Linked DNA regions of Blastochloris tepida. The protein of the gene in region 2 interacts with the protein of the main gene of each other region in a pairwise test. Links are inferred from orthologs where the notes say so. Each region holds a gene or a part of one and is shown on either strand. Other genes may lie near its edges.

Evidence for each region.
Region 1: the proteins of BLTE_RS15405 (region 2) and BLTE_RS02115 interact in binary tests that used the Escherichia coli proteins (3 or more experiments, as listed by UniProt). The link is inferred for Blastochloris tepida from one-to-one orthologs.

What each region holds. Positions count from the first base shown.
Region 1 is NZ_AP018907.1:464,916-479,999, forward strand. Bases 6,337-9,208 are described here. They hold BLTE_RS02115 (ABC-F family ATP-binding cassette domain-containing protein), read right to left. Parts: upstream 8,779-9,208; coding sequence 6,895-8,778; downstream 6,337-6,894. Other genes in these bases: BLTE_RS02110 (IS110 family RNA-guided transposase), read left to right, coding at 6,337-6,664; BLTE_RS02120 (glycosyltransferase family 4 protein), read right to left, coding at 8,892-9,208. Also shown: BLTE_RS02075 (LPS-assembly protein LptD), read right to left, coding at 1-116; LPS export ABC transporter permease LptG, read right to left, coding at 116-1,210; LPS export ABC transporter permease LptF, read right to left, coding at 1,221-2,408; BLTE_RS02090 (leucyl aminopeptidase), read left to right, coding at 2,554-4,092; BLTE_RS02095 (DNA polymerase III subunit chi), read left to right, coding at 4,122-4,580; BLTE_RS02100 (hypothetical protein), read left to right, coding at 4,705-5,076; BLTE_RS02105 (hypothetical protein), read left to right, coding at 5,285-5,539; more of BLTE_RS02110, read left to right, coding at 5,696-6,336; more of BLTE_RS02120, read right to left, coding at 9,209-10,007; BLTE_RS02125 (IS110 family RNA-guided transposase), read left to right, coding at 10,836-11,804; BLTE_RS02130 (adenine phosphoribosyltransferase), read right to left, coding at 11,976-12,503; BLTE_RS02135 (S-methyl-5'-thioadenosine phosphorylase), read right to left, coding at 12,568-13,446; BLTE_RS02140 (cytochrome c1), read right to left, coding at 13,539-14,399; BLTE_RS02145 (cytochrome b), read right to left, coding at 14,420-15,084. UniProt on the Escherichia coli protein: Genetic data indicate it may be involved in ribosome assembly or function.
Region 2 is NZ_AP018907.1:3,391,787-3,400,474, forward strand. Bases 3,052-6,558 are described here. They hold BLTE_RS15405 (2-oxoglutarate dehydrogenase E1 component), read right to left. Parts: upstream 6,219-6,558; coding sequence 3,252-6,218; downstream 3,052-3,251. Other genes in these bases: odhB (2-oxoglutarate dehydrogenase complex dihydrolipoyllysine-residue succinyltransferase), read right to left, coding at 3,052-3,191; sucD (succinate--CoA ligase subunit alpha), read right to left, coding at 6,416-6,558. In the rest of the region: lpdA (dihydrolipoyl dehydrogenase), read right to left, coding at 213-1,613; BLTE_RS15395 (nucleotidyltransferase domain-containing protein), read right to left, coding at 1,618-1,950; more of odhB, read right to left, coding at 1,950-3,051; more of sucD, read right to left, coding at 6,559-7,300; BLTE_RS15415 (endonuclease domain-containing protein), read right to left, coding at 7,288-7,851; sucC (ADP-forming succinate--CoA ligase subunit beta), read right to left, coding at 7,967-8,688. UniProt on the Escherichia coli protein: E1 component of the 2-oxoglutarate dehydrogenase (OGDH) complex which catalyzes the decarboxylation of 2-oxoglutarate, the first step in the conversion of 2-oxoglutarate to succinyl-CoA and CO(2).

The DNA.
Region 1 (15,084 bases), 2.9 Mb from region 2 along the record:
GAGGCGAGCGCGAGCGCGCCCGCGGCCGTGCCGAGCAGGAGCGTGCGCACCAGCGCCAGACCGGCTTCGGTGCCGGTTCCTCCGGAGGGATGCGGCGGTCGACCCCGATCCGTCATCACCCATCCTCCTGCTGAAGCAGCACCATGAAGCCCAGCAACACCGTCGCTGCGGCCGGACCCCAGGCCGCAGGCACAACACCAATCATTCCCGCCGAAGCGAGATCTTCAGCGAGTTCGGAGCCGACATAAAGCAGAAAGCCGGCGACCACGCCACTCAGAATCATCGGGGCGATCCCGCCGATCCGGAAGAACCTGAGGCTCACCGCGGCGGCGATCATCACCATTGCCAGGAACAGCAGAGGCCTAGCCATAAGGCTCTGATACTGAAGCTGGAAGCGCGCAGGCGACAGGCCGGCCTCGCGGGCGGCGACGATGGCGTCGGGCAGATCCCAGAACGACACCGAATCGGCCTTGGAGAGCGAATCGCGCACCTGATCTGCGGTCAGGGTGGTGGCGAGCCGGTAGGTGTCGAGGCTGCGCGGCTGCGTGGTGGCGGAGAAGATTCGCACCGTTTCGAGAATCCAGGCGCGGTCCTCGAGGCGGGCGGTGGCGGCCTCGATGCGCTCCTGCAGCTGGCCGTTGGCATCCAGCGTCAGCACGATGACGCCGGTGAGGCGGCGCCCGTACTCGGCCGCCGCCTTGGCATTGAGGATCGCCGGGCCCGATTCGCTCGACTGGCGCAGCCAGATGTCGCCCTCGCCGCCGCCCTGGAAGAACAGCGAGCGGCCGCCGAAGATGTCGGCCTCCAGCGTGCTGGCGTGCTCCTTCAGCGCCGCCGCCACCGGGTTGTAGAGGACGGTGGCGAACAGCCCCACCGCGAGGCTGCAGGCCACCGCCGGGAAGGTGAACTGCCACACCGACACGCCGGCGGCGCGGGTGACCACCAGTTCCAGCCGGCGCGACAGCATCAGGAAGCTGCCCATCGCCGCGAACAGGATGGCGAAGGGCAGCATCTGCTCGACCAGCGAGGGCACGCGCGACAGCGTGAGCTGGGCCAACAGCAGCACGGTGGCCTTCGGCGTGTCGCCGGTCCGCCGCAGCATCTCGACGAAATCGACCACCGCGATCAGCAGCGCCGACCCCAGGAACACCATGATCAGCGCTTCCATGAAGCGCCGCGCGAAATAGATGCCGAGGGTGCGGCCGATCATGCGCGCCCCCTCACGCCCGCATCGGGCGGATGAGCCGCCCGAGCTGGCTGGACACCGCGCTGCCGATCCGGTCGAGGGCGGAGGCGCCGGCGACCTCCAGCCGGCCGGAGCCGGCGAGATAGCCCAGCGCGATGGCCGAGATCGGCAGCAGGTACATCAGCGGCACGAAGGCCGCCGAGCGCACGGTCAGGCCGGTGACGGCGAACCCGAGGAGCCGCAGCACGCCGGTGGCGGCCACCGCGGCCACCGCCGCGGCGCTGCGTCCCTCGCGGGTCGAGCGGGCCTGTCCGAGAAACGCGAACGCACACATCACAAACGCCAACGGGTAGAGCGGAGCCGTCAGCCGCTCGTGAATCTCCGACCGGAACCGTCCGGGCTGCATCTGGAAGTACGGATCGGCCGGATCGGGGGACATCAGGTCCGAGAGTGTGCGCTCACGTGGTTTATAATGAATTGCCGCCGGCTCGCCGGAGAACTGCGACAGGTCGAAGGCGTAGCGCTCGAAGAACACGATCGAGGTATCCTGGTCCTTCTTGGTGCGGCGCTGCAGGCTGCCGTCCTGCAGGACCAGGAACATGCCGTCCCCCGAATCGATGATCTGGCCGCGCTCGGCCAGATAGATCATCTCCTGGTTGGGGTCGCGCCGGTCGGCGACCAGCAGGCCGCGCAGCTCGCCATTGGCCTGACGGGCGCGGATGTGGAAGGTGAGGTTCTTCTCCACCGAGGTGAAGCGGCCCGGCTGGACGATGTTGGCCACCACGTCGGCGCGGATCTTGGTGATCTCCTGGCGCAGCAGGCGCATGGAGGCCGGGGCGAGGTGGATGCTCATCGCCCCCACCACCACCGCCACCGCGCAGGCCAGCAGCACGATCGGCCGCACCACGTGCGTCGGCGACATGCCGGCCGAGGTCATCACGATCAGCTCGGAGTCCGAGCCCAGCCGGTTGTAGGTGAAGATGACCGCCAGAAACAGCGCGATCGGCGCGATCACCAGGAACAGCAGCGGCAGCGACAGGCCGGTGACGACGAAGAACACGATCACCGTCTGCCCCTTGGAGGTGAGCAGATCGAACTCGCGCAACGCCTGGGTGACCCAGATGACGCCGGTGAGGGTGACGAGAACCATCACGAACGCCGAGCTGGTCATCCGCAGCACGTAGAGCTCGATGCGGTGCAGTCCCAGCCTCAACGCGGTCACCCTTCGGTCCTGAATCTGCGCCGATTAGAGCGCGTTTGAGGCGCCAGCGGGGCGGCGGTTCCGCCTGCGGCAACGCTTTTCCGCACCTGTTGCCATTTCGGCACACTGCGCCGTATTGCTTAGGGATTCCCCGCTGGAGCGTTCCATGTCGCATATGCCCAAGATCACCTTCGCCAAGCCGCCGGCTGCCGCCGAGGACGGCATTCTCGTCGTGTTCGTCGACGACCGCCTGGAGACCGGGCCGGCCGCCCGCGCCGCGCTGGAGCCGGCGGCGGGCCTGATCGCGCGGGCCGCCACCGCCGCCCGCTTCAAGGGCAAGCTCGCGGCGACGCTCGACGTGCTGGCGCCGGCGGGCCTCGCCGCCGAGCGGCTGATCGTGGTGGGGCTCGGTGCCGTGGCGGAGCTGAAGCCAGCCGACCTGCTCAAGCTCGGCGGCGCGGTGATGGGCAAGCTGCCGGCCGCCGCCAGGGAGGTGACGGTGGTGCTGGAGCGGCCGGGCGGCGAGTTCACGCCAGCCGACATCGCCGAGTTCGCACTCGGTCTGACGCTGCGCGCCTATGCCTTCGACCGCTACAAGACCAAGAAGAAGGAGGACGAGGAGGAGGAGGGGACGAGCCGGGCCCGCATCAATCTGGTCTGCGCCGATGACGGCGCCGCCAAGAAGGCGTGGCGGGCCAAGGAGCCGGTGGCGAACGGCGTCATCCTCGCCCGCGACCTCGTCAACGAGCCGCCGAACGTGCTGCATCCGCCGGAGTTCGCCCACCGCGCCGAGGCGCTGTCCAAGCTCGGCGTCGAGGTCGAGGTGCTCGACCCCAAGGCGATGAAGAAGCTCGGCATGAACGCGCTGCTCGGCGTCGCCCAGGGCTCGCAGCACGAGGCGCGCCTCGTAGTGATGCGCTGGAAGGGTACGCAGGGCGAGGGCAAGCAAGGTGAGAACAAACAGCACGAGAGCAAGCCGGTCGCCTTCGTCGGCAAGGGCGTGACGTTCGATTCCGGCGGCATCTCGATCAAGCCGGCGGCGAGCATGGAGGAGATGAAGGGCGACATGGCGGGCGCCGCCTGCGTCGTCGGCCTGATGCACGCGCTGGCCGCGCGCAAGGCCAAGGTCGACGCGGTGGGGGTGATCGGCCTCGTCGAGAACATGCCCGACGCCGAGGCGCAGCGGCCCGGCGACATCGTCAAGTCGATGTCGGGCCAGACCATCGAGATCATCAACACCGACGCCGAGGGCCGGCTCGTGCTGGCCGACGCGCTGTGGTACGTCAAGGACCGCTTCAAGCCGGCCGCGATCATCGACCTCGCCACGCTGACCGGCGCCATCCTGGTGGCGCTCGGCCACGAGCATGCCGGCCTGTTCACCAATGACGACACGCTGGCCGACAAGCTCACCGCCGCCGGCCTCGCCACCGGCGAGCGAGTGTGGCGCATGCCGCTCGGCAGCGATTACGACAAGCTGATCGACTCCAAGTTCGCCGACATGAAGAACACCGGCGGCCGCAATGCCGGCTCGATCACCGCCGCGCAGTTCCTGCAGCGCTTCGTCGACGGCACGCCGTGGGCGCATCTCGACATCGCCGGCACCGGCATGGGCGCGCCGGCCAGCGACATCAACAAGAGCTGGGGCCCGGGCTGGGGCGTGCGCCTGCTCGACCGGCTGATCGCCGACGTCTACGAGGAGGGGTGATCGTCGGCGGGACGGAGGGGCGAGGCCGGATGACCGAGGTTCTGTTCTACCATCTGCAGCGGCGCACCCTGGAGCAGGTGCTGCCGCCGCTCTTGGCCAAGTGCCTGGAGCGCGGCTGGCGAGTGGTGGTGCAGGCGGCCTCCGCCGAGCGGGTGGCGGCGCTCGATGCCCATCTGTGGACCTATGACGACGAGAGCTTCCTGCCGCACGGCCCGGCCGGCGACCGCGACGCCGCCGACCAGCCGATCCTGCTCACCACCGCCCCCACCAACCCCAATGGCGCGAGCGTGCGCTTCCTGGTCGACGGCGCCGAGCTCGACGATCCCGCCGCCTATGCGCCCTATGCGCGGGCGGTCTTCCTGTTCGACGGCAATGACGACGAGGCGGTCGCGAGCGCCCGCGGCCGCTGGACGGCGCTGAAGGCCGCCGGCCACGAGGTGACCTATTGGCGCCAGGACGAGGCCGGCCGCTGGGAGCGCAAGGGCTGAGGTTGCAGCGGTGAGCCGATTGGCGCAAACCTGCCGGCCGCCCGACTGGGCGGCAATTCTCAATACGGGTCGGACGGCAATGACGGTTCGTTTCGGGTCGGTTTCTTTTTCGGGTTTGGCTGTCGTGGCGGCCGTGCTGCTCGCCGGCTGCGCCGGGGAGGGCACCGTGCCGGCGCGCGGCGCGGGGGCCGCGGGCGGCAGCGGGCCGGTGCCGCCCGGCGAGCTGGTCAGCGCCGAGGGGGCTTGCGGCGAGGCGGCCGAGGGCAATGCGCCGAGCAAGCTCGATTTCGGCCTCACCGAGTGCGAGGTGGTGCGGCTCGTCGGGCCGTTCGACCGGGTCGAGATCGGCGACGCCCAGGGCGTGCGGGTGGTGACGATGGTCTCGACCGCCGGCGCCCGGCCGGGCATCTACCGCTTCGAGGCCGGCCGCCTGAAATCGGTGGAGGCCGCGCCCGAGCCGGAGAAGAAGAAGGGCAAGCCGGCGCCGAGGCATTGAGCGGGCTTGGTCGTTCCGGGCATCAGGGGCTTGTCGTCCCGGGCAAGCGCGCACAGCGCGCGCGACCCGGGACCGTGTTCCGGAAGCTACGGCGTTCACGGATCTGATTCTGTGCTGAGCCATCAATGGCTTAATGGACAGGCTGCGGATGTCTCATCGAGAACGCGGTGGATCGGCAGTCACCGGGGGCCGCAGGATTGAACTCGTCATGCCCGCGCTTGTCGCGGGCATCCACGTCTTGAAAACCTATTTGAAAACAAAGACGTGGATGGCCGGGACAAGCCCGGCCATGACGACGGCGGGCTTGTGCCAGACGCCGCAGGCGCAAGTCACGCCGAAAGAGATCGCGTTTCGGCTCGATCTCTCTCGGCCCAGGCGATTCAGAACCATGAATACCGTAGGTTCCGGAAGGGGGGCTTTTCCGGACGACGATCCCGGGTTGGAACGGCGAACTGTGCTTTGATGGGTGCACCGGCTCGGGGTGGCCACCCCGAGCCGGTGCGGGCGGCACGCCGTGTCCCGGGTGAGCCTTCGAGGCCGTCGCGAGCAGAAGCGGCCGTCCGTCCCAAGCCAACCCGAACAGTTGCACGGGGCTTTTGACCCCGCTTCCAAGCCTGGGATGCTTGCCATGCTGCCACACCCGACGCCGCTTGCCACCCACCTTGTGGGCATCGATGTCTCCAAGGACTGGCTCGACATCGCCTTCGACGACACCAAGGTCGAGCGCGTCGATAACACCCCCGCGGCTCTCCAGCGCTTGGCCAGGCGCCTGGTGAAGGCCGGGCTCACCACCGCCGGCCTGGAGCCGACCGGCGGCTATGAACGCCTGGCGGTCGCGGTGCTGCGCGAGGCCGGCCTCACCGTGCTGCAGGTCGACAGCTGGCGCTGCCGCCAGTTCGCCAAGGCCTGCGGCCAGCGCGCCAAGAGCGATCCGCTCGACGCCCGCATCATCCGCGCCTTCATGCTGCATCACCCCTGCCGGCCGTTCCCGGAGCCCTCGCAAGCGCAGAGCGACCTGACCGCCTGGGTGCGCGAAATCACCCGCGCCGAGGCCGACATCCGCCGCCTCGAGAACCGCAAGGCCCACCCCACCCTGGCGGCCATCACCGCCCGGCTCGATGCCGAAATCGCCGCCCTGCGCGAGACCGTCGCCGCGGCCGAACAGGCCATCGAGGCGTTGATCGCCGCCGATCCGGCGATGGACGCCAAGGCCAAGATCATCACCTCGGTGCCGGGGATCGCCAACAAGACGGCCCGCGTCCTGCTCGCAGAAGCTCCCGAACTCGGCCGGTTCACCCCCCGCCAAGCCGGTGCCATCGGCGGCTGCGCACCCTATCGCAACGACAGCGGCAAAGCGCGGCGGCCGGCCCATATCGAGGCCGGACGCCGCGCGCTCAAGCGCGCCTGCTATCTCGCCGCCTTCGCCGCCATCCACTGGAACCCGTGGGCCAAACAGCTCTACGCCGACCTCAAAGCCCGCGGAAAACCCGCCAAGGTCGCCCTCATCGCCATCGCTCGAAAGCTCCTGACCATCCTCAACGCCATGATTCGAGACAACAAACCCTGGCGAGACCCCAAAACCGCATGACAGTTGCTCGCTTTGCTCGCCCGGGATGACGAGGCCGAGGCTGTCGTCCCGGGCAAGCGCGCACAGCGCGCGCGACCCGGGACCGTGCGCAGGATGGGGTGTCTTTTCTTGAGGACGATCCCGGCTCGGCGCTGCGCGCCGTCCGGGATGACGCGGCCCCGGAGTGGTGGGTGGAATACGCTTCGCTATTCCACCCTTGAGCGACACTCCCCCCGGCCGCGCTGCGCGTGTCACCCGCTGATCGCCGCCTCGTATTCGGCGGTGGCCTCCAGCCACGCTTCCTCGGCGGCGGCAAGCGCGGTCGCGGCATCCGCCCGGCGCTTCGACAGCTTCGCCGCTTTGGCCGGATCGCGCGTGTAGATGTCGCCGTTCGCCAGCGTCGCGTCGATCTCGGCGATCTCGGTCTCGCGCGCGGCGATCTCCTTCTCCGCCGCGGTGACGCGCTTCTTGATGGGGGCCGCCGCCGAGCGCCGCTCGGCCGCCGAGCGCCGCTCCTCCGCCCGCGACGGGCCCTTGTCGGCCGCCTGCTTCGGCGCGGCGTCGCCCGCGGCGCGCGACAGCACCAGCTTGCGATAGTCGTCGAGGTCGCCGTCGAAATTGGTCACCGTGCCGTCGGCGACCAGCCACAGCCGGTCGACGGTGGCGGCGATCAAATGGCGGTCGTGCGAGATCAGGATCACCGCGCCGGGAAAGTCGTTGATGGCGTTGGCCAGCGCGTCGCGGGCATCGACGTCGAGATGGTTGGTCGGCTCGTCGAGCACCAGAAGATGCGGCTTGCGGAAGGTGGCGAGCCCGAGCAGCAGCCGCGCCTTCTCGCCGCCAGACAGCTTCTCCACGGGCGTGTCGGCGCGCTCGCCGGAGAAGCCGATCTGGGCGGTGCGGGCGCGCACGTCGGATTCGGCCGCCATTGGCATCAGCGTGCGCACGTGCTGGTAGGGGCTCTCCTTGGGCCTGAGCTCGTCGAGCTGGTGCTGGGCGAAATAGGCGATCTCCAGCTTGTCGGCGACCGTCATGCGGCCTGACAGCGGGGCAAGGCGCCCGGTGATCAGCTTGGCCAGCGTCGACTTGCCGTTGCCGTTGGAGCCGAGCAGCGCGATGCGGTCGTCGGTGTCGATACGCAGATCGAGGCTGCGCAGCACCGGCTTCTCGGGCGCGTAGCCGACCGAGACCTGATCGAGCGCCAGGATCGGCGGCGAGGGCAGGCGGGCCGGCGCCGGAATGACGATCGGCACCGACTCCTCGTTCACCGCCACCGCCAGCGGCGCCAGTCTCTCCAGCATCTTCAGGCGCGACTGCGCCTGGCGCGCCTTGGTCGCCTTGTAGCGGAAGCGGTCGACGAAGGCCTGCAGGTGCTTGCGCTGGGCCTCCTGGCGCTTCTTCATCCTGGCGTCGAGCATCTGCTTCTCGGCGCGCTGGCGCTCGAACGCCGAATAGCCGCCGCGCCACAGCGTGAGGCGCCCTTCGCCGAGATGCAGCGTCCAGTCGACCGCCTGATCGAGCAGGTCGCGGTCATGGCTGATGATGACGACGGTGTGGGGATAGCGGGCGAGATAGTCCTGCAGCCACAGCGTGCCTTCGAGGTCGAGATAGTTGGTCGGCTCGTCGAGCAGCAGCAGGTCCGGCTCGGCGAACAGCACGGCGGCGAGCGCCACGCGCATGCGCCAGCCGCCGGAGAAGTCCGAGCACGGGCGCTGCTGCGCCGCCTCGTCGAACCCCAGGCCGGCGAGGATGCGCGCCGCGCGCGCCGGGGCGGAGTGGGCGCCGATGTCGGCGAGCCGCGTCTCGATCTCGGCGATGCGGTGGGGGTCGGTGGCGGTCGCGCTCTCGGCCATCAGCGCGGCGCGCTCGACATCGGCCGCCAGCACCACGTCGATCAGTGCCTCGGGGCCGGAAGGCGCCTCCTGCGCCACCCGGCCGATGCGGGCGCGCGGCGGCAGCGCGATGCGGCCGGTGTCGGTCGGGTGCTCGCCGCAGATGGCGCGGAACAGCGTGGTCTTGCCGGCACCGTTGCGGCCGACCAGCCCGACATGGCCGCCGGTCGGGATCTGGGCCGAGGCGTTCTCCAGGAGCACCCGGCCCGCGACGCGCAGCGTGATGGAGTCGATGGTGAGCATGGCGCTCACCTCGCCCAAGCGGGCGGAGAAAGCAAGGATGGAGAAAGCAAGGATGATGGCTTCAAGCCTGCTTCTCCGCGGAGCCAGGAGAGGCGCCGCGGAGAAGGGGTAGGTCAGGGCGCATGCACCTCGTTGGGCCGCGCCGCCACCGCGGGCGGCGGCCACGCGGCTTCGAGGTGGGCGGGGGCGGGCAGGCGCGCCGCGCGCCCGAGGGCGCGGTAGATTTCGAGATAGTCGCTGGCCATGCGCTCGGCGGTGAAGCGGGCCTCGAAGCGGGCGCGGATGCGCCGGCGGTCGAGCGCCACCACCTCGGGCAGCGCCAGCAGCGCCTCCTCGAACTCGGTGACGATGCGGCCGGTGATGCCGTCCTCGATCACCTCGGGCACCGAGCCGACGCGGAACGCCAGGAGCGGCGTGGCGCAGGCCATGGCCTCGATCATCACCAGCCCGAACGGCTCGGAGCGGTCGACCGGGAACAGCAGCGCCTGCGCCTCGCCGATGAAGCGTGCCTTGTCGCGGTCGCTGATCTCGCCGACGAACTCGATGCCGCCGTCATAGGCGATCTCGGGCCGCACCACCTCGCGGAAATAGCTCTCGTCGGCCTTGTCGATCTTGGCGGCCATGCGCAGCGGCAGGCCGAGCTCGCGCGCCAACCGGATGGCGGCGAGCGGCCCCTTCTCCGGCGACATGCGGCCGACGAAGGCGAGATAGCCGCCGCGCGGCTCGAAGGTCGGCGCGAACAGATCCTTCGGCAGGCCGTGATGGACGGTGGCGACGACATTGGCGTCGGGGATCGGCGCGCGCTGGTGCTCGGAGACGGCGACAAGCGGCATGTCGGGGAAGCCGCGATAGAGCGCGGCGAGATCCGGCAGATCCTGGCGGCCGTGCAAAGTCGTCACCGTGCGGCGCGGCTGGTCGTTGAACAGCGGGAAGTGCAGCACCTCGGTGTGGAAATGCAGGATGTCGAAGCCGGGCGCGCGGGCGCGCACGCGGTCGAGCATCAGCATGGCGTGCGGCAGCGGATCCTTGACGTTGGACGCATGCCGCAGGCCCTCGCGCGTGCACGCCACGAGTTCGGCGCGGGTGATCGAGTCGCCGCTGGCGAACAGCGTCACCTCGTGTCCGAGATCGACCAGGGCTTCGGTGAGATAGTGGACGACGCGCTCGGTGCCGCCATAGAGACGCGGCGGAACGCTTTCCATCAGCGGCGCGATCTGGGCAATTCGCATGGGCACCTCGTGTTGGTCAGCTCGATGGCGACATCGAGTTGGCGGCCCGCGCACGGGTGCGCCGGCCAGGGGGCAACACAGGCTCGGCCTGGGTCATCTGGACGGTCAACGTGTCGTGGAAGGGCCGGTTCCCGGCGTTGCGTCAGGTGTCGCTGCGGCAATTTGAACCGCCGGCGCGCGGGCGAGGGCGCGTTGTCGCTTGGGCTTTGTCATCCCGGCCGAGCGTGAGCGAGAGCCGGGATCGTTTTCCGGAGGAGGGACAACTTCCGGCGCGCGGTCCCGGGTCGCGCGGCTTTGCCGCTTGCCCGGGACGACAGCGGGGGCTTCGTCATCCCGGCCGAGCGTCAGCGAGAGCCGGGATCGTCCTCCGGAAAAGGGCCCATTTCCGGCGCACGGTCCCGGGTCGCGCGGCTTTGCCGCTTGCCCGGGACGACAGCGGGGCATCGTCATCCCGGCCGAGGCGTGAGCCGAGAGCCGGGATCGTTTTCCGGAAAGGGACGCCCCCTTCCGGCGCACGGTCCCGGGTCGCGGGCCTGCGGCCCTTGCCCGGGACGACAGCGGGGCTTTGTCATCCCGGCCGAGGCGTGAGCCGAGAGCCGGGATCGTTTTCCGGAAAAGGGACGCCCCCTTCCGGCGCACGGTCCCGGGTTGGAACGGCGAACTGTGCTTTGATGGGTGCACCGGCTCGGGGTGGCCACCCCGAGCCGGTGCGGGCGGCACGCCGTGTCCCGGGTGAGCCTTCGAGGCCGTCGCGAGCAGAAGCGGCCGTCCGTCCCAAGCCAACCCGAACAGTTGCACGGGGCTTTTGACCCCGCTTCCAAGCCTGGGATGCTTGCCATGCTGCCACACCCGACGCCGCTTGCCACCCACCTTGTGGGCATCGATGTCTCCAAGGACTGGCTCGACATCGCCTTCGACGACACCAAGGTCGAGCGCGTCGATAACACCCCCGCGGCTCTCCAGCGCTTGGCCAGGCGCCTGGTGAAGGCCGGGCTCACCACCGCCGGCCTGGAGCCGACCGGCGGCTATGAACGCCTGGCGGTCGCGGTGCTGCGCGAGGCCGGCCTCACCGTGCTGCAGGTCGACAGCTGGCGCTGCCGCCAGTTCGCCAAGGCCTGCGGCCAGCGCGCCAAGAGCGATCCGCTCGACGCCCGCATCATCCGCGCCTTCATGCTGCATCACCCCTGCCGGCCGTTCCCGGAGCCCTCGCAAGCGCAGAGCGACCTGACCGCCTGGGTGCGCGAAATCACCCGCGCCGAGGCCGACATCCGCCGCCTCGAGAACCGCAAGGCCCACCCCACCCTGGCGGCCATCACCGCCCGGCTCGATGCCGAAATCGCCGCCCTGCGCGAGACCGTCGCCGCGGCCGAACAGGCCATCGAGGCGTTGATCGCCGCCGATCCGGCGATGGACGCCAAGGCCAAGATCATCACCTCGGTGCCGGGGATCGCCACCAAGACGGCCCGCGTCCTGCTCGCAGAAGCTCCCGAACTCGGCCGGTTCACCCCCCGCCAAGCCGGTGCCATCGGCGGCTGCGCACCCTATCGCAACGACAGCGGCAAAGCGCGGCGGCCGGCCCATATCGAGGCCGGACGCCGCGCGCTCAAGCGCGCCTGCTATCTCGCCGCCTTCGCCGCCATCCACTGGAACCCGTGGGCCAAACAGCTCTACGCCGACCTCAAAGCCCGCGGAAAACCCGCCAAGGTCGCCCTCATCGCCATCGCCAGAAAGCTCCTGACCATCCTCAACGCCATGATTCGAGACAACAAACCCTGGCGAGACCCCAAAACCGCATGACAGTTGCTCGCGCGGCTTCGCCGCTTGCCCGGGACGACAGCGGGGGCCTCGTCATCCCGGCCGAGCGCGGTAGGGCGGAATAGCGTAGCGTATTCCGCCAAGACCGGGATGCCGGGTCGGCGTGTGGGAGCGGCGCAATACGCTTCGCTATTGCGCCCTACGATGCGCGTCTCAGTGCCCCTCGAAGGCGGTGAGCGTGCGCACCGGCACGTCGAGCGCCTCGAGCTTCTGGCGGCCGCCGAGGTCGGGCAGGTCGACGATGAAGCACGCCGCCACGACATTGGCGCCCATGTTGCGCAGCAGGTTGACGGCGCCGGCCGCCGTGCCGCCGGTGGCGATCAGGTCGTCGACCAGGATCACCCGCTCGCCGGCGATCACCGCATCGACGTGCATCTCCATCTCGTCGGTGCCGTATTCGAGGGCGTAGGCCATGCGCACGGTCTGGTGCGGAAGCTTGCCCTTCTTGCGGATCGGCACGAAGCCGGCCGAGAGCTGGTGGGCCACCGCGCCGCCGATGATGAAGCCGCGCGCCTCGATGCCCGCCACCTTGTCGATCTTGTCGCCGGCCCAGGGCTGCACCAGCTCGTCGACCGCCTGGCGGAACGCCTTGGCGCTGCCGAGCAGCGTGGTGATGTCGCGAAACAGGATGCCCGGCTTGGGATAGTCGGGAATGGTGCGGATCGAATCCTTGAGATTCATGCTGGGTCCCCCTCGTCGTGTCGGTGCCGCCGCGCGCGGCACGCCCCCGTCTTGTGTCTTCGTCTCACGCGCTCTTCAGCACGCGCCCGGCCACCGCGTCGAGCTTGCCGAGCAGCAGCGGATCGCGGGCGTCGGGCGCGGTGATGATGGCGTGGTCGAGCGCCCGGTCGGAGCCGATCGGGCAGCGCTCGTGCTCGGCCGGGAAGTCGCGCGCCAGCCGCCCGGCCAGCCGCTTCGCCTTCTCGGCGTTCTCGGTCAGCACGCGGATGATGTCGGTGACGGTGACGGCGTCGTGGTCGGGGTGCCAGCAGTCGTAGTCGGTGACCATGCACACGCTGGCATACGAGATCTCGGCCTCGCGGGCGAGCTTGGCCTCGGGCATGTTGGTCATGCCGATCACGTCATAGCCGGCGGCCTTGTAGCTGAGGCTCTCGGCCAGCGTGGAGAACTGCGGCCCCTCCATGCACACATAGGTGCCGCCCTTCACCGCCGCGATGCCCTCGGCGGCGGCGGCGGCGGCGACGCGCTCCACCAGCTTCGGCGCCACCGGATGGGCCATCGAGACATGGGCGACGCAGCCGCGGCCGAAGAACGAGGAGGCGCGGCGCGTGGTGCGGTCGACGAACTGGTCGACCAGCACGAAGGTGCCCGGCGCCAGCTCTTCCTTGAACGAGCCGCAGGCCGACAGCGACACGAGGTCGGTGACGCCGGCGCGCTTCAGGCAGTCGATATTGGCCCGGTAGTCGATGTCGGTCGGCGACAGGCGGTGGCCGACGTCGTGGCGCGACAGGAACACGATCTCGGTCGTGCCGATGCGCCCGCGCTTGAGCCTTGAGGACGGCGTGCCCCACGGACTGCGGATGTCGATCTCCTCGACGCCCTCCAGTCCGGGCAGGTCGTAGATGCCCGAACCGCCAATGATCCCCAGCACGGCTTTGGTCATGTGAACTACTCCGCAACAACAGAAAAAAGGGGCCCGTCGCCGGGCCCCTCCGTCTCGGTTCGATCAGCAGCGCGGCGCCGAACGGCCGCGCATCAGGCGTGGCCCTTCACCTGCCGCCACACCGTCCATTTGGTGGCATAGAGCAGGCCGGCGAAGATCACCAGGAAGCCCAGCACGTACCAGCCGAGCCGCTTGCGCACGTCGAGCGAGGGCTCGGCCGCCCACATCAGGAATGCCGCAACGTCCTTGGAGTACTGGAGCTGGGTTTCCGGCGTGCCGTCGCCATAGGTGACGAGGCCGTCGGCCAGCGGCGGCGCCATGCCGATGATGTGGCCGGGGAAGTACTTGTTGTAGAACGAGCCGTCCGGCACCTTGAAGCCTTCCGGCGCATCCTCGTAGCCGTTGAGCAGAGCGACGATGTAGTCGACGCCGTTCTCATTGTACTGGGTGAAGATGTCGGTGACCCAGTTGGGGAAGCCGCGCTCGAAGGTGCGGGCCTTGGCGATCACCGACTGGTCCGGCGGCAGCGCGCCATTGTGCATGACGCGGGCCGCTGCTTCGTTCGCATACTGCGAGGGGAAGCGGTCGGCGAGACGCGGGGCGCGCTCGATCGGGTCGCCCTTGTCGTTGATGTCCTTGACCTGGATCGGCCAGCCGGCGGCGATCTGCTGCACCTCCTCCAGCGGCAGTTCCGGCCCGCCCGGTTCGGCGAGGTTGCGGAACGCCACCTTCTCGAGGGTGTGGCAGGAGACGCAGACGGTCTGGAACACCTTGAAGCCGCGCCGGAGCTGGTCCTTGTCGTACTGGCCGAAGAAGCCGGCGAACGACCACTCCTGCAGGTGCGGCGTGTCGCCGCCCGCCGCCTTCGCCGGCAGGGAGGAGACACCCAGGGACGAGACGGCCAGGCCGAGCGCCAGGGCGAGCGGGGCCGCGAAGCGGAACTTGATGGTCATGTCGAGATCTCCCGCTCCGCTCAGCGATTCATCAGCCGGGCGTAGAGGCTTGGCCGCTCGTGGCGGAGCCTCACCGCTTCGCTGATCGACTCCGGCAGCGGTTTCGGCTTTTCGAAATAGCCGAGCGCCGGAATGATGATGAAGAAGTGGGCGAAGTACCAGACCGTGGCCACCTGGGAGAGCGTCGGGAAGATGCCTTCCGGCGGCTTGGCGCCGAGCCAGCCGAGGAAGATGCAGTCCGCCACGAAGATCCAGAAGAACACCCGGTACCACGGACGGTAGGCCGCCGACTTGACCTTCGAGCCGTCGAGCCACGGCAGGAACATCAGCACGATCAGCGCGCCGAACATCGCGATCACGCCGCCGAGCTTATCGGGCACGGCGCGCAGGATGGCGTAGAACGGCAGCAGGTACCATTCCGGCACGATGTGCGCCGGCGTCACGCCCGGATTGGCCGGGATGTAGTTGTCGGCGTGGCCGAGATAGTTCGGCACGTAGAACACGAACCAGGCGAAGGCGATGAAGCACACGCCGATCGCCACCGCGTCCTTGGTCAGCGCGAACGGCGTGAAGCGGACGGTGTCGTCCGGCGTCTTGGGGTCGACATTGTCCGGATTGGTCTGGCCGGTGACGTGCAGCGCCCAGACGTGGAGGATGACCACGCCGACGATGACGAACGGCAGCA
Region 2 (8,688 bases):
ACGGCGGCCCCGCTGCGCGAGAGGCTTCGCGCAGGGATCGACGCCGCGGCCGCGCCCTTAGCAAAACCGGCACCATTTGTCCATGGCGTCCGCGGCCTCCCGCGCCGGAATCGTGCCGATACGCGGTTTCCCGCGTCGGCGGGCGCGGCCTGCCGTTTCGACAGGCGCGCCTTACGGTGTCCGGCATCCCGACGGGATCGGCCGGAAACCGGTCAGATGTGCAGCGCGCGCTTGTCGACCGCCAGCGCCGCCTCCTTCACCGCCTCCGGCAGCGTCGGGTGGGCGTGGCAGGTGCGGGCGATGTCCTCGGCGCTCGCGCCGAACTCCATGGCGATGGCGGCTTCCGCGATCATGTTGCCGGCGTCCGAGCCGATGATGTGGACGCCGAGCACCCGGTCGGTCGCCGCATCGGCCAGGATCTTCACGAAGCCCTCGGTCTGCTGGTTGGCCTTGGCGCGGCCATTGGCGGTGAACGGGAACTTGCCGACCTTGTAGGCGATGCCGTCCTTCTTCAGCCCGTCCTCGGTGCGGCCGACGGTCGCCACCTCCGGCGCGGTGTAGAGCACGCCGGGGATCACCGCATAATTGACGTGGCCGGCGCGGCCGGCGAGCAGCTCGGCCACCGCCACGCCCTCCTCCTCGGCCTTGTGCGCCAGCATCGGCCCGGCGATGACGTCGCCGATGGCGTAGATGCCGGGCACGGTGGTGGCGTAATGCTCGTCGACCACGACGCGGCCTTTCTGGTCGAGCGCCACGCCTACCGCCTCAAGCCCCAGCCCGGCGGTGAACGGCACCCGGCCGATCGCCACCAGCACCACATCGGCCTCGATCTTCGACGCCTCGCCGCCGGCCGCCGGCTCGACGGTGAGGCTGAGCTGTTTGCCCGAAGTGTCGATGGCGCTGACCTTGGAGCCGAGGCGGAAGGTGAAGCCCTGGCGCTCGAGGATGCGCTGGAACTGACGACACACCTCCGAATCCATGCCGGGCAGGATGCGGTCGAGGAACTCGACCACCGTCACCTCGGCGCCGAGCCGCCGCCACACCGAGCCGAGCTCGAGCCCGATCACCCCGGCGCCGACCACCACCAGCTTGCCCGGCACGTGATCGAGCGCCAGCGCGCCGGTGGAGGAGACGATGCGGGTCTCGTCGATGGCGATGCCGGGAAGCTGGGCGACGTCCGAGCCGGTGGCAATGACGATCGCGGCGGCCTCGAGCACCTGGGTCGCGCCGTCCTCGGCTGTGACCTGGACGCGGCCGGGGGCGAGGATGGTGCCGAGCCCGTGAAAGCTGTCGATCTTGTTCTTCTTGAGCAGGAACTCGATGCCCTTGACGTTGCCGTCGATCGCCTCCTGCTTGAAGGCCATCATGGTCTTGAGGTCGAGCGCCGGCTTGCCGACCTTGATGCCCATCTTGGCGAAGGCGTGGCCGGCCTCATCGAACAGCTCGGAGGCGTGCAGCAGCGCCTTCGACGGGATGCAGCCGACATTGAGGCAGGTGCCGCCGAACGCCTTGCGCTTCTCGACCACCGCGACCTTGAGGCCGAGCTGGGCGGCGCGGATGGCGCAGACATAGCCGCCGGGGCCGGTGCCGATGACGATCAGATCGTAGGTCATGAAATCATTCCATTGTTCGGCGGAACACGCAAATTCCTTCACGAGCAAGGGCGGGAGCGACTACGCTAGTCGCGATATCAGCATCTCCGATATCAAGGTCCACCCTCACAGAGATCAGCATGCTCAGTTCCGTTTCCCAATTTTTGGCAAGCGCGAACCAATTACCTAACCTCTGCCCCTCGTCCCCGTCGGCCATAACAACCGCAACATCAAGATCGCTGTCAGGTCTATGGTTGCCGCGCGCACGGCTTCCAAACACCCAAACCTCTTTGATTTGCGGTACAGATCGCGCCCATTCCGCGATACGTGGGAACCAAATAAGAAGTTCCGGATCCATCACACGTCCAGCACCAGCCGGGTCGGATCCTCCAGCGCTTCCTTCACCCGCACCAGGAAGGTGACGGCGTCCTTGCCGTCGATGATGCGGTGGTCGTAGGACAGCGCCAGATACATCATCGGCCGCGCCACGATCTGGCCGCCGCGCACCACCGGCCGCTCCTCGATGCGGTGCATGCCGAGGATCGCCGACTGCGGTGCGTTGAGGATCGGCGTCGACATCAGCGAGCCGTAGACGCCGCCATTGGTGATGGTGAAGGTGCCGCCCTGCATGTCCTCGATGGTGAGCTGGCCGTCGCGGGCGCGCTTGCCGTAGGCGGTGATCACCTTCTCGATCTCGGCGATGGTGAGGCGGTCGGCGTCGCGCACCACCGGCACGACGAGGCCCTTGTCGGTGCCGACGGCGACGCCGACGTGGTAATAGTTCTTGTAGACGATGTCCTCGCCGTCGATCTCGGCGTTCACCGCCGGCATCTCGCGCAGCGCCTGCACGCAGGCCTTGACGAAGAAACCCATGAAGCCGAGCCGCGCGCCGTGCTTCTTCTCGAACGGCGTCTTGTATTCGTTGCGCAGGTTCATCACCGCGCTCATGTCGACGTCGTTGAACGTCGTCAGCATGGCGGCGGTGTTCTGCGCCTCCTTCAGCCGCCGGGCGATGGTCTGGCGCAGCTTGGACATGCGCACGCGCTCCTCGCGCGCGCTGTCGTCGGGCGCGGAGGGGGCGCGCACCTTGATCGGCGCGGCCGGCGCGGGCGCCCGCACCGGCGCGGGCGCCGGGGCATAGGCGGGGGCCGGCGCAGGCGCGGCGGCGGCGGCCAGCATGTCGCCCTTGGTGACGCGGCCGTCCTTGCCGGTGCCGGCGACGGTTGACGGATCGATGCCGCTTTCGGCGGCAAGCCGGCGCACCGCCGGGCCGTGCTCGACGGCGGGCTTCGCGGCCGGGGCCGCGGCGACAGGCGCGGGCGCAGGCGCGCTCTTCGCCGCCGGCTTGGCGCCGCCGGCGGCCCCTTCCTGCAGCAGGCCCAGCACCGCGCCGACGCCGACGGCGTCGCCCGGATTGGCCAGCACCTCGGCCAGCACGCCGGCGGCCGGCGCCGGCACCTCGACGGTGACCTTGTCGGTCTCGAGCTCGACCAGCGGCTCGTCGGCGGCAACCGCCTCGCCGGGCTTCTTGAACCAGCGGCCGATGGTGGCCTCGGTGACCGACTCGCCGAGCGTGGGAACGCGGATTTCCATCGTCATCGTCTCTTCTTCGCCCGCCGGGGGCGCCTCCCAATATGTGCCGCGGGTTTGCCGCCGGTCTCAGGCCGCCAGCGCCTCGTCGAGGAACGCCTGGAGCTGCGCGAGGTGCTTGGACATCAGGCCGGTGGCGGTGGCCGCCGCCGCCGGACGGCCGACATAGCGCGGCCGCCGCGTCTTCGCCCCGATCTGGCCGAGGATCCATTCGATGTAGGGCTCGACGAAGAACCACGCGCCCATGTTGCGCGGCTCCTCCTGGCACCACACCATCTCGGCGTGCTTGAAGCGCTGCAGCTCGTGCAGCAGCGCCTTGGCCGGGAACGGATAGAGCTGCTCCAGCCGCAGGAAATAGACGTCGTCGACGCCGCGCCGCTCGCGCTCCTCGAACAGGTCGTAATAGACCTTGCCCGAGCACATCACGACGCGGCGGATCTTGTCGTCGGAGACCAGCTTGACGCGATCGGTCGGCATGCTCTGGGCGCTGTCGAGCAGCACGCGGTGGAACGACGTGCCCGACACCATGTCGTCGAGATGCGACACCACGCGCTTGTGGCGCAGCAGCGACTTCGGCGTCATCAGGATCAGCGGCTTCCTGAAGTCGCGCTTCAACTGCCGGCGCAGGATGTGGAAGTAGTTGGCCGGCGTCGAGCAGTTGGCGACCTGCATGTTGTCCTCGGCGCAGAGCTGCAGATAGCGCTCCAGCCGCGCCGAGGAATGCTCGGGCCCCTGCCCCTCATAGCCGTGCGGCAGCAGGCAGACGAGGCCGGACATGCGCAACCACTTGCGCTCGCCCGCCGACAGGAACTGGTCGAACACCACCTGCGCGCCATTGGCGAAGTCGCCGAACTGCGCTTCCCAGGCGACCAGCGTGTTGGGCTCGGCCAGCGAATAGCCGTATTCGAAGCCGAGCACCGCCTCCTCCGAGAGCATCGAGTTGATGACCTCGTAGCGGGCCTGGCCGTCGCGGATGTGGTTGAGCGGCGTGTAGCGCTCCTCGGTCTCCTGGTCGGTCAGCACCGAATGGCGCTGCGAGAAGGTGCCGCGCTCCGAATCCTGGCCCGACAGGCGCACATTGTAGCCCTCGACGCACAGCGAGCCGAACGCCAGCGCCTCGGCCATGCCCCAGTCGATGCCCTCGCCGCTCTCGATCATCTTGCGGCGGCCTTCGAGCACGCGATGGATGGTGCGGTGGACGTGGAAGCCCGCCGGCACCTCGGTGATCCGCAGGCCGACCTCCTTCAGCGTCTCGACCGGCACGCCGGTATCGCCGCGGCGCGGATCCTCGGCGTCCTTGGCCGCCTTGATGCCGGCCCAGCGGCCGTCGAGCCAATCGGCCTTGTTGGGGCGGAACGCCTGACCGGCCTCGTACTCGGCATCGAGCCGGGCGCGCCAGTCGGCCTTCATCTTCTCGATCTCGCCGTCGGTGACGACGCCTTCCTCGACCAGCTTCCTGCCGTAGAGCTGCAGCACCGTCGGATGCGAGCGGATGCGCTTGTACATCAAGGGCTGGGTGAAGGCCGGCTCGTCGCCCTCATTGTGGCCGAAGCGCCGGTAGCAGAACATGTCGATGACGACAGGCTTCTGGAAGCGCTGGCGGAACTCGGTGGCGATCTTCGCGGCATAGACCACCGCCTCGGGGTCGTCGCCATTGCAGTGGAGCACCGGCGCCTCGACCATCTTCGCCACGTCCGACGGATAGGGCGAGGAGCGCGAGAAGCGCGGATCGGTGGTGAAGCCGATCTGGTTGTTGACGATGAAGTGGATCGAGCCACCGGTGCGGTGGCCGCGCAGCCCCGACAGGCCGAGACACTCCGCCACCACGCCCTGGCCGGCGAACGCCGCGTCGCCATGGATCAAGAGCGGCAGCACCGCGCGCCGGTCGTCCGGCTGGCAGTGAAGCTGGTCCTGCTTGGCGCGCACCTTGCCCAGCACCACCGGATCGACGATCTCGAGATGCGAGGGGTTCGGCGTCAGCGACAAATGCACCTTGTTGCCGTCGAACTCGCGATCCGACGAGGCGCCGAGGTGATACTTGACGTCGCCCGAGCCCTCGACATCGTCGGGGTGGAACGAGCCGCCCTTGAACTCATGGAACAGCGCGCGGTGCGGCTTGCCCATCACCTGCGCCAGCATGTTGAGCCGGCCGCGGTGGGCCATGCCGAGCACGATCTCGCGCACGCCGAGATGGCCGCCGCGCTTGATGATCTGCTCCATCGCCGGGATCACCGCCTCGCCGCCGTCGAGGCCGAAGCGCTTGGTGCCGGTGTATTTGACATCGAGGAACTTCTCGAAGCCCTCGGCCTCCACCAGCTTGTTGAGGATGGCGCGCTTGCCCTCGCGGGTGAAGTGGATCTCCTTGTCCGGACCCTCGATGCGCTCCTGGATCCACGCCTTCTCCATCGGATCGGAGATGTGCATGAACTCGACGCCGAGCGTCTGGCAGTAGGTGCGGCGGAGAATGACCAGCATCTCGCGCACGGTCGCGAATTCGAGGCCGAGCACGTGGTCGATGAAGATCTTGCGGTCGTAGTCGGCCTCGGTGAAGCCGTACGAGACGGGATCGAGCTCGCCATGGTCGTGGCGGGTAGCGATGCCCAGCGGATCGAGGTCGGCGTGCAGATGGCCGCGCATGCGGAAGGCGCGGATCATCATGATCGCGCGCACCGAGTCGCGCGAGGCGCGCTGGATCTGCTCCTCGGAGATGACGGCGCCGCGGCTGGCTTCGGCGGATTTGGCGCGGATGCGCTCGCCGACCGTCTTCTCCAGCGCCGACCAGTTGCCGTCGAGCGCGGAGACCAGCTCGCCATTGGCCGGCACCGGCCAGTCGGCGCGCTTCCACGAGGCGCCGCGGGCGCTGCGCGCGGCCTCGCCGCGGTTCTCGTCGAGATCGGCGAAGAAGTCGCGCCACTGCGCCTCCACCCCCGCCGGATCGGTCTGGAAGCGGGCGTAGAGATCCTCGATATAGGCGGCGCTGCCGCCGGAGAGGAACGCGGTCTGGGCGAGCAGCTTGTTCTTGTCCTGGCGTGCCATGCGACACCTCCGGAGCGCCACGGCGCTCCCGCTTTGCAGTCATACGGTTTCCGGTCGATCCCTTCGGACGCCCGGAAACGGCCCCGTGGGTGGACCGCAATTGAGACAGCGGCCTCGTTGCTGGTGCGGCCCGCTCTGGGCCGAGCCGTCTGCGGAAAGGCGCCGGCGGATGCCGCCGGCGCCTTGCCAAGTTCGTGTCAGCCCTTCAGCACTTCGACCAGGGTCTTGCCGAGGCGGGCCGGCGAGGGCGACACCTTGATGCCGGCGGCTTCCATCGCCGCGATCTTGCTGCCGGCATCGCCCTTGCCGCCGGAGATGATGGCGCCGGCATGGCCCATGCGGCGGCCGGGCGGGGCGGTGACGCCGGCGATGAAGCCGACCATCGGCTTCCTGCGGCCGCGCTTGGCCTCGTCGATCAGGAACTGCGCCGCCTCTTCCTCGGCCGAGCCGCCGATCTCGCCGATCATGATGATCGACTCGGTCTTGGGGTCGGCGAGGAACAGCTCCAGCATGTCGATGAACTCGGTGCCCTTGACCGGATCGCCGCCGATGCCGACCGCGGTCGACTGGCCGAGACCGACCTGCGAGGTCTGGAACACCGCCTCATAGGTCAGCGTGCCGGAGCGCGACAGCACGCCGACCGAGCCCGGCTTGAAGATGTTGCCCGGCATGATGCCGATCTTGCACTCGCCAGCGGTCAGCACGCCCGGGCAGTTCGGGCCGATCAGGCGCGACTTCGAGCCTTCGAGCGCACGGCGCACCCGCACCATGTCGAGCACCGGAATGCCCTCGGTGATGCAGACGATCAGCGGGATCTCGGCATCGATCGCCTCGCAGATGGCGTCGGCCGCGCCAGGCGGCGGCACGTAGATCACCGAGGCATCGGCGCCGGTGGCCTCGCGCGCCTCGGCGACGGTGTCGAACACCGGCAGGCCGAGATGGGTCGAGCCGCCCTTTCCGGGCGAGGTGCCGCCGACCATCTTGGTGCCGTAGGCGATGGCCTGCTCGGAGTGGAAGGTGCCATTCTTGCCGGTGAAGCCCTGGCAGATGACCTTGGTGTTGCTGTCGATCAGGATGGACATTCAGCGTCTCTCGCCTGGAGCGGAGGGTTGATCGGGGTCACCTCCCCCTGCAGGGGGAGGTCGGCGCGCCAGCGCCGGGTGGAAGAAAGTCCAGCGGCCCGCAACGCAGCCACCTGCGCCGCGATCGTCTCGATCACGCCGGAGAGGTTCTGCGTCACGTCATTGTTCCAGAAGCGCAGGACCGTGACGCCACGTTCCTGCAGCCAGACCGTGCGCCGGTGATCGCGCGCCGCCTGCCGGGCCTCCCCGTGCTGGCCGCCGTCGATCTCGACCGCCAGCCGCAAGGCCGGACAGAAGAAGTCCAGCACGTACGGGCCGGCCGGATGCTGCCGGCGGAAGGTGGCGCCATCGACTCCGCGACCGCGAAGCCGCATCCACAGCCGCCGTTCCGCATCGGTCGCCTCGAGCCGCAGGGCCCGTGCCCGCGCGGTCTTCGCCGCCGTGCGGTTGAAGCGCGGAGCGTCGGCGACCCCCACCCGGCGAGCGTCGCTCGCCGACCTCCCCCTTGCAGGGGGAGGTGAGGCCTGATCCGCCATGACGGCTTCGATCATCCGCCGCTCCTCTTCACCAGCCATGGTGCCGTTCAACCTCCCCCTGGAAGGGGGAGGTCGGCGCGTCAGCGCCGGGTGGGGGTTCCCGCACCGCAGCGCCCGCGCCCGGCACCGGTCACTTTCCGCGCACCGCGCTGACGATCTTCTGGGCGGCGTCGTCGAGGTCGTCGGCCGAGATCACGTTGAGGCCGGACGCGTTGATGATCGCCTTGCCCTTCTCCACATTGGTGCCTTCGAGGCGCACCACCAACGGCACGTTGAGGCCGACCTCCTTGACCGCGGCGATGACGCCCTCGGCCAGCACGTCGCACTTCATGATGCCGCCGAAGATGTTGATCAGGATGCCCTTCACGTTCGGATCGGCGGTGATGATCTTGAACGCCGCGGTGACCTTTTCCTTGGAGGCGCCGCCGCCGACGTCGAGGAAGTTGGCCGGCTCCTCGCCATAGAGCTTGATGATGTCCATGGTCGCCATGGCGAGACCGGCGCCGTTGACCATGCAGCCGATGGTGCCGTCGAGCGCGACGTAGGAGAGGTCGTACTTCGACGCCTCGATCTCCTTCTCGTCCTCCTCGGTGAGGTCGCGCAGCGCCACCACGTCGGGGTGGCGGTAGAGCGAGTTGCCCTCGAAGGCGATCTTGGCGTCGAGGCAGCGCAGCTTGCCGTCCTTGGTGACGATGAGCGGATTGATCTCCAGCATCGTCATGTCCTTGGCGACGAACGCCGTATAGAGCTGCGTCGCCAGCTCGCCGGCCTGCTTGGCGAGGTCGCCCTTGAGGCCGAGCGCACGCGCCAGCGTGCGGCCGTGGTGCGGCATGATGCCGGTGGCCGGGTCGA